One region of the Psychrobacillus sp. FSL K6-2365 genome, then DNA from elsewhere that is predicted to be linked to it. Evidence: predicted binding sites of a transcription regulator. Region 1 holds the regulator's gene; the other holds the start of a gene.
The links. Region 1 encodes NrdR, which represses ribonucleotide reductase genes. Its sites were predicted from a motif close to AACACNATATATNGTGTT; they were not measured.

Region 1 (6,938 bases):
TGCTACGCTTGAAAAGATTAAAGAAACTTTTGGTTCGGGGGTTATCCAAGAGGATGGATCCTTAAATCGGGAAGAACTTGGTGAAATTATTTTCACAAACCCTTCTAAACGTAAGTTATTAAATGATATTATACATCCTGCTATCCGTGCAGAAATGTTAGCCCAAAAGGGGCATCTTGTGCAACAAGGACATCCAGTCATTATTATGGATATACCGTTACTTTTTGAAAGTAGATTGCAATCCTTTGTGGATAAAATTCTTGTTGTGACAGTAACTGAACAAACCCAATTGGAAAGATTGATATCCCGGAATGGGTTTACGCAGGAGGAAGCTAAATTACGTATTCAATCCCAATTACCTTTATCAGTAAAAGAAAAAGGGGCAGATGCGGTTATTTATAACAATGGAACAATAGAAGAAACTAAACAACAATTGATAAAAATATTAGCTATTTGGGAATAATAAAACTGAAAACTAAACGCAAATAGTTAGTATTTAATATATAAAGTATAAGAGAAGCGCCAGAAGGTAAATATTCTGGTGCTTTTTTGAAAAGATTAAAAGTATATAAAGATGTCCTGTGAACACTTGATTCATGGGACTTAAAAGAAATGTTAACCCACTGATTTCCGTTTCAGGTGGGGTTCAAATCTAAGAGCGCCACATCGTGTGGCAACGCCTTCGTGACCAACATCCTGTTAGCCTCCGTGGGGTGATCGATGTGATATCTCATCTGTATCACTCATCCCACTGTGCCGTCCCCTTACACTTCAATCAATATAGAGTGTAGTTTTCCACTCCGGAGATAGAGCAAGCATATCGCTGAGATAATTAGAGTTATCAAAATTTATTATAGGGAAAAAATCGTCTGCCGATTAGGTGCATACTATTTTATGATGAAAGAAGCAAGTAGGCTTTCTTTTATCTGAGTCCATTTCATCCCTACTTATTTTAAGATAAAATACGTATATTTATATGGTTTTATATCCAATTATTCGATTATATAAAGCGGAAATCAACGGCATATCTATGTCTTAATTAAGTGAATAACTGTATGTCCAAAGGCTTCCTAAAATCGGTAGTAACAGGTTTTGTCTTTGTTCCTTAGCTCTACTGAACCAATGAAAAGTTATTTGAAAATATCGACTTTATTATTCTGTATATTTGGGGCTACACAATACATAAAATGTGTTATACTAATTCAAGGTTAAAAAACAATAAGTATCACATAGTTACAGGAGGACTTTTCTTATGGCAGTTTCAATTGCGATTAATGGTTTTGGACGTATTGGACGTATGGTTTTTCGTCAAGCAATAGCACAAGAGGATTTGAATGTGGTAGCAATAAACGCGAGATATCCGTTAGAGACATTGGCACATCTTATTAAATATGATTCAACACATGGTACTTTCACTGGAGATATTTCACTAGAAGAAAACGCTCTAATTGTAAATGGCCAACGTGTTCAAATTGTGGATGATCGTGATCCAGCAAAATTACCTTGGAAAGAGCTAAACGTGGATATCGTAATTGAATCCACTGGTAAATTTAATGATGGTGAAAAAGCTAAAGCACATATTGAAGCTGGTGCAAAGAAAGTGATAATAACTGCTCCTGCAAAAAATGAAGATGCAACTATAGTTATGGGAGTAAACGATGATAAGTTAGATTTATCGATTCACCATATAATTTCGAATGCAAGCTGTACAACAAACTGCTTAGCACCTGTAGTGAAGGTATTGAATGACACATTTGGTATTGAAAATGGGTTAATGACAACTGTTCATGCATATACAAACGATCAAAATAATCTAGATAATCCACATAAGGATTTACGTCGTGCACGTGCCTGTGGTCAATCAATCATTCCTACCTCAACAGGAGCTGCAAAAGCACTTACACTTGTATTGCCAGAGCTTCAAGGGAAGATTCATGGTATGGCATTACGTGTACCAACTCCAAATGTCTCCTTAGTAGACTTAGTGGTGGATTTGCAAAAAGATGTTACTTCAGAAGAAGTTAATGAGGCTTTCCTTAAAGCATCTGAAGGTACAATGCAAGGTATATTAGGTATTACGATGGAACCTCTAGTATCCATCGACTTTAACACTACAACTCTATCTACAACGGTGGATGGTTTAACTACTATGGTTATTGGTGACCGTAAAGTAAAAGTTCTTGCTTGGTATGATAATGAGTGGGGTTACTCTGCTAGAGTGGTTGACCTTACTAAAAAAGTAGCTTTATCTCTATAATTATCCAAACCTCTTTCTAGCGATTAGAAAGAGGTTAATTATTTCTTGCATATTTCAATAAAACAACATATAATGAGAATCGTGTTACTTTACTTGTACACCGACTACTTAAAGGGTTAGGACCTCTTTGGACTAACTTTCCCCCGTGGTAGTCAACTTTGAGGTTAAAAATAAAACTTATCAAAGGGGGAAACGGACATTGGAAACAATGGGACGTCACATTATTGCAGAACTATGGGAGTGCGATTTCGACAAACTTAACGATATGCAATTTATCGAGCAAACATTTGTTGATGCTGCACTAAAATCTGGTGCAGAAGTCAGAGAAGTTGCATTTCACAAATTTGCGCCACAAGGTGTAAGTGGAGTCGTTATTATTTCCGAATCGCATTTAACGATTCACAGCTTTCCAGAGCACGGTTATGCAAGCATTGATGTGTATACATGTGGTGATTTAGATCCATCAATCGCAGCTAACTATATAGCAGATGCTCTTAATGCTGGAACACGCGAAACGTTAGAAATGCCACGTGGTATGGGACCAGTTAAAAAGCCTGCGTCACGATTGACAGTTCAAGCGTAATAGATTTATACCTGACTGAGTGAGCAGAGGAAGAGATTCCTCTGCTTTTTCGATTTTACCCGAAAATATTGTTATAATAGATACATAAAACTACTGTGAAGAATTAGGAGAGATCTATATGAGATGCCCAACTTGTCAATACAATGGCACAAAAGTTGTCGATTCTCGTCCTGTGGATGACAATAAGGCAATCAGGAGAAGAAGAGAATGCGAAGATTGTGGATTTCGTTTTACTACGTTTGAAAAAGTAGAAGAGACACCATTAATCGTTGTAAAAAAAGATGGTTCTAGAGAAGAGTTTAGTCGTGAAAAAGTGTTACGAGGGCTAATTCGTGCATGTGAAAAAAGACCAGTTGCATTAGAACAACTAGAAAATATTGTTTTCTCTATTGAAAAAGAATTACGAAGAATGGGTAATGCAGAAGTGAAATCAGAAGACGTCGGTGAAATTGTAATGGACAAACTTGCAGAAGTAGATGAGGTAGCTTATGTCCGCTTTGCTTCCGTCTACCGCCAATTTAAAGATATAAATGTATTTATCGATGAGTTAAAGGAAATTTTAAAGAAAAATCCTTCATTATAAATTGAAGTATTATTTTGTGAAACAGCGTTCTATATTTTAATATATTCTAAAGGGGAGTAGATACAATTGTCGATGTTATATAAAGAGCTACAGCCAGCAGATTTGTATATGATTCGCTTACCATATTCTTTATCTGATTATGATCGGCAATTGCTAACTTTGTTTTATCAGCCGTTAGTTGGAGCAGAAAGTATTAGTTTGTATTTAACACTTTGGGCAGAAGGAGAACAAAAAAGCAGTGAGCGATGGTCACATTACCAATTGATGAATGTTCTCGGGATGCCTATAGGTAAAGTTTTTCAAGCTCGTCTTGCTCTAGAGGCAATTGGTCTTCTACGTACATGGAAAAAAACGATGGATGAAGGGAATATATTCCATTATGATCTTTCGGCACCGTTAGATGCAGAGTCATTTTTAAAAGATCCATTACTTTCCATGTTTTTGCTAAATAAAGTTGGTGAAAATGCTTTCAAACATTTACGTAATCGTTTTATCCAAAACTCCAATTGGAATGATGGCTTTAATGACGTTTCTAGAACATTTATGGATGTATTTAAACCATCCTCCAAAATGGATAATTCTCTATCTTACGATGACACTTTCGTATCGAAGGAAAGGAAATCAGCTGTTCCATTTTATTATGATCAATTTGATTTTTCATTACTTCAAGAGGGACTTTCTGAGCAATTAGTACCTAAATCAGCGATGACAATAGAAGCGAGAGAAGTAATTGCAAAACTCGCCTTTTTATATAAATTAAGTCCAGTGGAAATGCAAAAAGTAGTTATTCTTGCGTTAGATGATGAATTACATCTTTCAGAAGCAAGATTAAAAAAAGCATGTTCGGATTATTACAAACTTACTGTTTCCAAAGTTGCGCCTGTAATTGAGAAGATTGAAAAACAAGTGGTATCTTTGGAATCCGCTCAACCCCTAACGAAGGAAGGTGAGTTAATCCATTATTTAGAAACAACGCCACCGGTGTCAGTATTAAAGGATATCGCAAACGGAAAAGAGCCAATTCTCGCGGATGTTCAGTTAGCTAATCATTTTGTAACTCATTTCAAAATGCCGATCGGAGTTGTTAATGTTTTGTTACAATATGTATTATTGCGTACAGACATGAAACTCACGAAAAATTATGCGGAGAAAATTGCTTCTCATTGGATGCGGAAAGATGTCAAAACAGCCAAAGAAGCGATGGAGCTTGCTAGGAACGAACACGAACAGTATGTAAAATGGAAAAATGAAGGCTCTCCACAAAAAACATATACAAAAAAGCCGACACGCGAGGAAAAAGTGCCTGATTGGTTTTATAAAAAAGATGGAGAAACGAAGAAATCATCAGGTAAAACTACTAATGGTATTCAAAATATCGATGAAGAACGTCAAAAACTATTAGCAGAGTTAGGCATGTTGAAAAGGTAGGTGACAAGAATGGAACGTATTAATGAAACCCTCAAGAGAGTTGTATCGCCTGAATTTACTACTCGACTAAACGATATGAAAAAGGAAGTCTTAGAAGACCCTAGAGTGCAGAAGTTTCTTGAGGAAAACGCCTCAGACATCAATAAGGAGATAGTCGATCGTAGTTTGAGTAAGCTATATGAATTTATATCTCAATCACATGATTGCGACTCTTGTCCAACGTTAGATCAATGTCACAATTACATGAAAGGGTATGAGCCTAAACTAGTCCTTGATCGAAACTTGATAGATAATGATTTTATTCGCTGCAAACGGGGTATTATTGAAGACGAGCGTAAGAAAGTTATTTCTATGATTGACAGTATTCATATGCCTAAAGAAGTTATGGAAGCTAGTCTTGCAGGAGTAGATTTAGAGGATGGCAGTAGAGTTGTTGCAGTACGTGCAGCTAAAGACTTTCTTAACGAATGGGAACGTACAAAAGTACTTCCAGTAAAAGGCTTATATATCCATGGCAAGTTTGGAGTAGGGAAGTCGTACTTGCTAGGTGCTCTTGCAAATGAGTTAGCGGCAAGACATATTCATTCTGTAGTTGTATATGTACCTGAATTTTTAAGGGAAATGAAACAAGCAATTCAAGATCAGTCATTAGCAGAGAAGATTGAATTCGTTAAACGTGCTCCGGTTTTGATGCTAGACGATATTGGGGCAGAAATTATGTCTAGCTGGACCAGGGACGAAATTTTAGGGACAATTTTGCATTATAGAATGTCAGAGCAGCTACCGACTTTCATGTCCTCTAACTTCAACTATGATGAGTTGCAGCATCATTTATCCTTTACGCAGCGCGGTGAAAAGGAAGTTGTAAAAGCTGGACGAATCATGGAACGAATTCGAGCTCTTACGACACCAATTGCGCTACAAGGGAAAAACTGGAGGGAAAGTTAAAGGATAAGAGAGAACTTTCACGAAAAAAATGAATTTCAACTTGCAAATGGATTTTCAGTGACGTATAATCATTTCCATAAGAATAAGTAAATGCAATGAAGAGGACAACAATCAGTTTGTACGACTTTGAAGAGAGAGAAGCCATGGCTGTAAGCTTCTTAAGTATCGGCAATCGATTTACCACCTCCGAGCAGTAATTGTGAATTAATATAGCAATTACCGGTCACCGGCCCGTTAGTCGATGCAAAGCTTCGTCTATTTCATTTCTATTGGATAGACAGAAGAAGGGTGGAACCACGACTTGAACCTCGTCCCTTTTTAGGGATGGGGTTTTTTTATTGTTTTTTAAATGTCTAGCTCCAGCGCCCGGTCCCTCGAGGTCGCTTCAGTCCCTTGGTTGAAAGCGAAAAGAATGCTTTCAATTTGGCTTTCAGCGCTTGTAGGGGCTAAAATAGGCGCTTGTGCTTTTCTAAAAGAATAAGAAAGTATATAAAAATGTACCGTGAACACTGGGTTCTTGAGATTTTTAGAATGAATAATCCTGTGATTTCCGTTACATGTGGACGCTTTCCGCGGGCGTTGCCTCAGCCTCCTCGCTGTGCTGCGGGGTCTTCGCCTAACGCTATTCCCGCTGGAGTCGCCACATTTCACTACAATCAACTAGTGTGTAGTACTCCATTATAAGATTTGGCAAAGCCTATCGCTTAGATGATAAGATTGGTCCAATTTTATTTAGTGAAAACATCATCTGTGATCGCTGTTGAATTAGAAATGCTGTTATTCAATGATAGATGTAGACAGTAAAATTTCTTTGTACTAGAGTTCATTTCAACATTACTTATTTCCAAATAAACTATGAAATAGTAAGTACTATTGACTTCAATTATTCTTTTACTTCAAGTGGACATGGTTGATTGGAGAGCAGGGCGGCGACTCCAGTGGGTATAGCGCGAGCTGAAAGCCCCGCAGGAACGGAGTGACGAGGAGATTGAAGCCGTGCCCACGGAAAGCGTCCGCCCGGAGCGGAAATCAACGGCATATATATGTTTCGGTTCTTAAAGGACCGGGAGTCTTTTTGCCCGGTTTTTCTTATTATAAAAGGAGTGTTCAAAATGGCAGAAATTATTAAATTGAAATTT
Region 2 (6,938 bases), 300 kb from region 1:
TGCTACACCAGCTGTTCCAGTAAATCCTGTCATATATCGTATGCTATGACCATTTGTTATTAATAAAGCATCTACTCCGTTTTCTTCAAGTGCTGCACGTAATTTACCAAGTTTCATTTTTAGCCCTCTTCTCATTTTAAAATATCCTATTTATATATTTTATCACAGTAAGTGGGGGCGGTAAATTTTTCATTTTCCAAGTGGGGTGTCCTGGGAGTGAAATATCGCTGATTCCATGATGAAACGAACAGCAACAATAACTATACATATAAATGGTATAGATAATTTTTTTATTGTTTTCTCTATTGAATCTGCATCTAAAATAATCCATTCAAGTGCTATGGCGATTAGGAGACCCAAAGCAATACTAGTTATGGACACTGGAATTTTGGCAAACAATAAACAAACATAATATAAAAGAAAACAAATCCCCCATATGACTAAAAACAAAATTATCCATTTAACATATACGTTGCTCCCTTTTAAAAATTGAAACGTCTTTGTATATCCTATAGGATCCCATTTAATAAATTGGAAATAATCCAGAAATTTAAATAGAATGGTCGTGAAAATTGCTGCAACGAGACTAGTACTAATTGATAATCCTTTCATGTAAATCTCCTTTGTTTTTCCATAGTTTAAGCGAATGGACTAGTTATTAAACGTAGGAATAAAATAAAAGCACAAGTGATAAGGGCTTATCAGCTTGTGCTTTATCATTATAAAGAATTTATATGGCAGATCATATTGTGTATCCAACATTCAAGTACTAGAATGAATCAAATGAACCCTAAATTTGAGGTATTTATAAGAGAAAGACAGACAAGTAATCTCGATTAATTTTTTGAAAAAAGAGAAGATGATTGTGACGTTAATCACGATCATCCTCTCTTAAAATTGATTCTGTCCAAGGCTCTCCGAAAAAAGATAGAATCAGATTTCACTTTAAAGCGCTTAAGCTTTTGAACTTATCGGATTACAACCCACATTTTAGTTGGGCATTACAATTGGTGCATGTATTACATCCACCCATTTCTTCTACAGTACCTTTACGACAAACAGGGCATGTATTTCCAACCTCTGAACCAATTGTTACATTAGTTGAACGTAAATCTTGAATGGTATCTATTAAAACTACATGTCTTTTTTCTACTTTTTCTTCCTTTGGATGATCTTCTAATGTATTTTCCTCTGCTTTTAAGGTTAAAACTTGCGAGTCACGACTTCCATCGACATACACAGTACCACCCTTAGCTCCTCCGCGATATAAACGCTCGTAAACACCCTCTACCTGTTCAACTGTATAACCACGTGGCGCGTTGACCGTCTTAGAAATAGAACTATCAATCCAGCGCTGAATTATACATTGTACGTCTGCGTGTGCTTCTGGAGCAAGTTCCATAGCAGTAACGAACCAATTTGGAAGATTTTCTTCTTCTGCTGTTTCATTGCTCTCTAAATATTCTTGTACAATATCTGCTTTTACCTCGATGAATTTACCTAGACGTCCACTTCTGTAATAAGTGAATGAATAATAAGGCTCAAGTCCAGTAGAAACGCCTACCATTGTTCCAGTAGAACCAGTAGGTGCAACTGTTAATAAATGAGAATTTCGAATACCATTTTCTAAAATAGAGTTTCGAATGTCTTCTGGCATTGAACTCATAAATCCAGTTTCCGTAAATGCTTTACGTAAACGATTCGTTTCCTCTTCTGTTTCACCAGTTAGGAATGGGAAGCTTCCACGCTCTACAGCAAGTTCTGCTGATGTTTCATAAGCAGCAATCGCAATTGTTTTAAAGATTTCGTCCACTAAAACATTACCTTCATCAGAACCATATTCTTTTTCACAATAAATTAACAAATCGGCAAGACCCATCACACCTAAACCTACACGTCTTTCACCAAGTGCTTGTACTTTGTTTTCTTCTAAGAAATATGGAGTAGCATCAATTACGTTATCTTGCATGCGTACGCCCACACGGACTGTTTCTTTTAATGCTTCATAATCGACTGTTTTTGTGTCTTTATTTGCAAATTGTGCTAAATTCACAGCAGCCAAGTTACATACAGAATATGGAGCAAGCGGTTGTTCGCCACAAGGATTAGTTGCGACGACTTTTTGTCCGTATGCTGTTGCATTCGTTTTTTCATTAGCATTGTCAATGAAGAAAACACCTGGTTCAGCTGAATAAGTTGCACAAATGTTAATCAAATTCCATAGCTCTTTCGCTTTTACAGTGCGATAAGTACGAACTTCGTAGCCCATTCTTTCCCATTCACGAACATCACCAATTTTATGCCAATTTTCATTGTAGAATTTCATCTCTTCTGGAGAATAAGCTTCGGTTGCTGGGAAACGCAATTCAAAGTCGCCGTCTTCCTCTACAGCCTTCATAAAGTCATCCGTAAGCGTAACGGAGATGTTTGCACCAGTCAAAAACTCGGAATTATGAACAGAATAAGTTCCGCCATCACGTAATTTTGTTTCCGCATCACGAATTATCTCACTATTAAATCCACCTAAACCTGGAATTGCTTTATAATTTATAATTCCTTGATACATAGCTTCTTCCTGAATTGTTAGGGGTTTGAATTTAAGCTTGTCCTTCGCTAGTTGTTTAATCGTTTCATCATTCGTATTTTCAATCAAGAAACGCAGAATACGAGGATTTTGCATTTTCGAAATTATAAATTCTGCAATATCAGGATGCCAATCTGCTAGCATTATCATTTGTGCGCCTCTCCGTGATCCACCTTGTTCAACAAGATGAGTCAGTTTAGCAATATCATCTAACCATGAAACAGAACCAGATGATTTTCCGTTCACTCCGCGAGCTAAAGTATTTCTAGGTCTTAGAGTAGAACCATTTGTACCAACTCCACCACCACGGCTCATAATTTCCATTACTTGCTTACGGTGATCACTGATTCCTTCACGAGAATCTGCAACGAATGGCATTACATAGCAGTTGAAATAAGTTACATCTGTTCCTGTTCCTGCACCGTACAGTACTCGTCCGGCTGGGATAAATTTCAAAGAAACTAGTTGTTGATAGAATTTCTCAAACCATTCTCCACGTTTTTCTTCTGTTTCTTCTACAGATGCGAGTCCTGTTGCATTTCTTTTGGCAATTTGCTCGTAATAAACTTCAAGAGGTTTTTCAATGACACTTAAAGGACGAGTAATAATTCCAGACTCGATTTTAGCAGCATCGTCAATTGCACTTCGGTAATCTTCCTCTATTTGCACCTCAGCTGTTTTTGCTTGTTCGTTAATAGAGACGATATAGCCCAGTCCACGTGCTGGGAATTTAGGATCTTCTTTCACGGTTAGAACGACAAAATCGCCCTCTTTTAACGTTTTCTTTTCTGTATCCTTAAAAGAATAGCGATCAATCATGACAAGTCTCGACACACCTTTATGTGTAAGTGTCATATCTTGCGTAATAGGATGAACTTGTGGAAATAATTGAATATCTTTGTTTAGTGCTTCGACATTTAAAGTAAGTTTGGTTTCATTTTTGGCTGTCACCATTTACTCTTCCTCCTTTCTACAAATTGCGATTGACACAATATGTAGTGGTTTTAATAATAATACGACACAATATGTAGAAGGTAAAGCAAATTGATTAGGGATTTTAAATATAAGAACTAATTTCCTATATTTCATTTTTGCTATAAGACATTGTTACTTTTATTTTTTAAAATTCCATTCATCATTGTCATACCTTGTCGCTTCTAGTTCTTTTACGTAAGTTTGTTGTTCTTCTGTTAATGTATATTCAACCAATTCAATCTCCAAAGCATCAGCAAATCCTTTTTTAAAGGCAACTTTACATTCTTCAATCGTTATCGGTTTTGATATTATTTTGTTAATAGAGACAGCTTTTTGAGATAGGCCTTTCCTCACTCTATTTCTTACCTCGTCAGAAGTAAATTTAAACGTTTCAATTAACTTATCTTCATCGAGGTCAAGTAAAATCGCACCATGTTGTAGAATAACACCTTTTTGCCTTGTTTGAGCACTTCCAGCCACTTTTTTTCCTTCTACCACAAGTTCATACCAACTCGGTGCATCAAAACATACTGCGGATTTTGGTTTTTTTAAATTTTCTTTTTGTTCATCTGTATTTGGAATAGAAAAATAAGCGTTTAAACCAAGGTTTTGAAATCCTAATAGTAAACCTTCACTAATAACACGATAAGCTTCTGTTACAGTAGCAGGCATACTTGGGTAACTCTCTGTAACGATCACACTGTATGTAAGTTCGTGTTCGTGAAGCACCCCTCTTCCTCCAGTAGGTCTACGAACAAAACCTAGTCCTAATCTTTTCACTGCATCCATATCAATCTCTTTTTCTACGGTTTGAAAATAACCAATTGATAATGTAGCTGGATTCCATTCGTAAAATCTAATAACTGGCGGAATAAGCCCTTCACTATGCCAATCAAGTAATGCTTCATCCATCGCCATGTTATAAGATGGACTACAGGGTCCAGAATTTATGAAGTACCATTTTGCCTTTTCCACCTTAATCTCTCCCTTCACAACGAGTATCATTTTATCAAATAGATTGAATTGTATCTAGCACTTCTTTTATAATGAATAGGAAACATAGAAAGGGGAAAGACCGTGTTAGAATTATTGTATTTTGTCATTGCTATACTCGTTGTACTTTTAGTCTATGCTGGAATCTCGGCATACCGTTTAAAAAAAATTGTTACTAACCTCACGCAAGAGCAATTCATTGAAGGCTATCGTAAAGCCCAACTGATTGATGTTCGTGAACCGAAAGAATTTGATGGTGGACATATTTTGGGAGCAAGAAATATCCCTTCATCTCAATTCCGTCAACGATACAAAGAAATTCGACCAGACAAGCCAGTGTATTTGTATGATCAAAGTGGCGCAAGAAGTTCTCGTTCAGCGATGTTTTTAAAGAAAAAAGGATATACACAATTATTCCAACTCCAAGGTGGATTCAAAGCTTGGACAGGTAAAGTTAAATCTAAGTAATACATAAGGTTCTTCTAATTTAAGAGGAACCTTTTTTCTTTCATCCATATTATTTTGGAGGGTTTAGATGCAAAAACATATATTATTTTCCCATTCAGAAGATTTTAGAAAGACTCACCCACATTATGAAGATTTTGCGATAGTTTCTAGACGAATTATTGCTTTATTGAACGAACGGACGAATGAAAGTTGGCAATCTATCGATATTGGTGAATCCATCCTCCAACTAGATGGGAACTTGTTAGAAATGATGGAAAAAAACTTGCTAAAATATGAGGTGCTTTGCTCCATTTTCGAAGCAAAATCTCAGGGCAAAATTTCCAGCAAGTCTCAATTATCCTTCGAAAATAAACTAGAGGTTGTAGAGACATTTGAGAACAATTTGATTTTATTTCCACAATATAATGTTGCATTGACCTTAGCATTCAATTATTCTGGCGGAAATACATGGCCGGAATATCAACTTTATTCAACATCTGTTGAACAGGCGTTAAATTTTTTACAAGAAATTAACGAAAAGCTGAGACAATTGTTAATGCAGGCCGTTACATATCTTGTGGATACGGAAAATGGTGTCCAGCGTAGAAATTACGGAGAGCAAGCTGCAGTTAATAGGGAGGATGTCCTTCTAGCAGAAAGTATTAAACAGGATATTTTCCGCTCGATTGATGAGTTTTTTAAAAAAGATGGCTATTTTTTCAAGGATTACGGACTTCCGTACAAACGTGGAATTCTGCTATATGGGGCTCCAGGTAATGGAAAGACAACATTAGTAAAGTCGATAACAGGCTCTACTAAAGCACCTGTTGTCTATTGGCAGATTACAGAGTTCACTGGCAGTCATTCTATTCAAGAAGTATTTGGTATTGTTACGAGGCTAGCTCCAGCCATTCTAGTTATTGAGGATATAGACTCCATGCCTGAATATACTCGCTCGGTCTTTTTAAATACCCTAGACGGTGCGCAATCCAGAGAAGGACTATTTATCATAGGAACAACCAACTACCCTGAAAAAATAGATCCAGCACTTATTAATCGTGCCGGTCGATTTGATCGGGCATATGAAATTCCTTCTCCAACAGAAACGGTACGACAAAATTATTTACGAAGACTTGATATCAAAGAAATCTTCTCTGACGATCAAGTAAAAAAAATGGCAAAGCTCTCAAAAGGCCTTTCAATGTCTCAATTAAACGAATTATATATGTCCGTAGCTCTGAACTGGCACTATGATGGAAAATTAGACTTCGAGAAGCGAATTGAAGAATTAACGAAGCAAAATAACCGTACCAATAAGAACAAATGGGAAAATGATGAAAATTCAATCGGGTTTAACTATTAATGAACTGAGTGATATAATTTGCATGTTACTAAAGAATCGAAAAGATTTTACTATGTAATCGCTATTCTAATCTCCATAGTTTTTGGCCTAGCTAGTAGATATATCAGTGCTTTACCTATGATTATAATAAATCATGCTGGTGATACATTTTGGGCAATTATGGTGTATTTTCTATTTCGAATTATCTTTGTACACAAAAGTCTGCATTTGGCGATTTATTTAAGCTTTGTTTTTTGTTTTTGCATCGAATTAAGTCAGCTATATCAGGCAGACTGGATAAATACAATAAGAGGTTCTTTGCTCGGTTCTCTAATACTTGGCAAAGGATTCCTTCCTGAAGATTTGATACGATATTCTATTGGTATTGTATTAGCTTATTTGCTGGATAAATGGATTTCTACTAAGTGGTGTAACTATCATTAGAATTATATATGTTTTTACTTGTTATGAATGTCGTAAGCCCATCTTAAAGTCAAAATCTGCCTCTAACGTCTTCAGTAGGTTTTGATCAGACTTGTAGCTATATTACAAACGACAGATTAAAGAGAGATTATTCGTAGCTGACGTTACGAACAA

Region 2: a site for NrdR is predicted at 3,570-3,587, ahead of MKY29_RS12320 (vitamin B12-dependent ribonucleotide reductase). Genes of this name have one in related genera too.

The regions. Positions count from the first base shown of each region.
Region 1 covers NZ_JBBOOO010000001.1:2,791,025-2,797,962, reverse strand. The annotation lists gene coaE (dephospho-CoA kinase) at 1-463, shown strand, start outside; gene MKY29_RS13945 (glyceraldehyde-3-phosphate dehydrogenase) at 1,253-2,257, shown strand; gene speD (adenosylmethionine decarboxylase) at 2,457-2,840, shown strand; gene nrdR (transcriptional regulator NrdR) at 2,959-3,423, shown strand; gene MKY29_RS13930 (replication initiation and membrane attachment family protein) at 3,496-4,851, shown strand; gene dnaI (primosomal protein DnaI) at 4,861-5,799, shown strand; T-box leader at 5,886-6,118, shown strand; gene thrS (threonine--tRNA ligase) at 6,912-6,938, shown strand, end outside.
Region 2 covers NZ_JBBOOO010000001.1:2,491,551-2,498,488, forward strand. The annotation lists gene MKY29_RS12310 (M24 family metallopeptidase) at 1-117, opposite strand, end outside; gene MKY29_RS12315 (hypothetical protein) at 190-612, opposite strand; gene MKY29_RS12320 (vitamin B12-dependent ribonucleotide reductase) at 977-3,538, opposite strand; gene MKY29_RS12325 (lipoate--protein ligase family protein) at 3,698-4,534, opposite strand; gene MKY29_RS12330 (rhodanese-like domain-containing protein) at 4,637-5,020, shown strand; gene MKY29_RS12335 (AAA family ATPase) at 5,088-6,362, shown strand; gene MKY29_RS12340 (ribosomal maturation YjgA family protein) at 6,381-6,785, shown strand.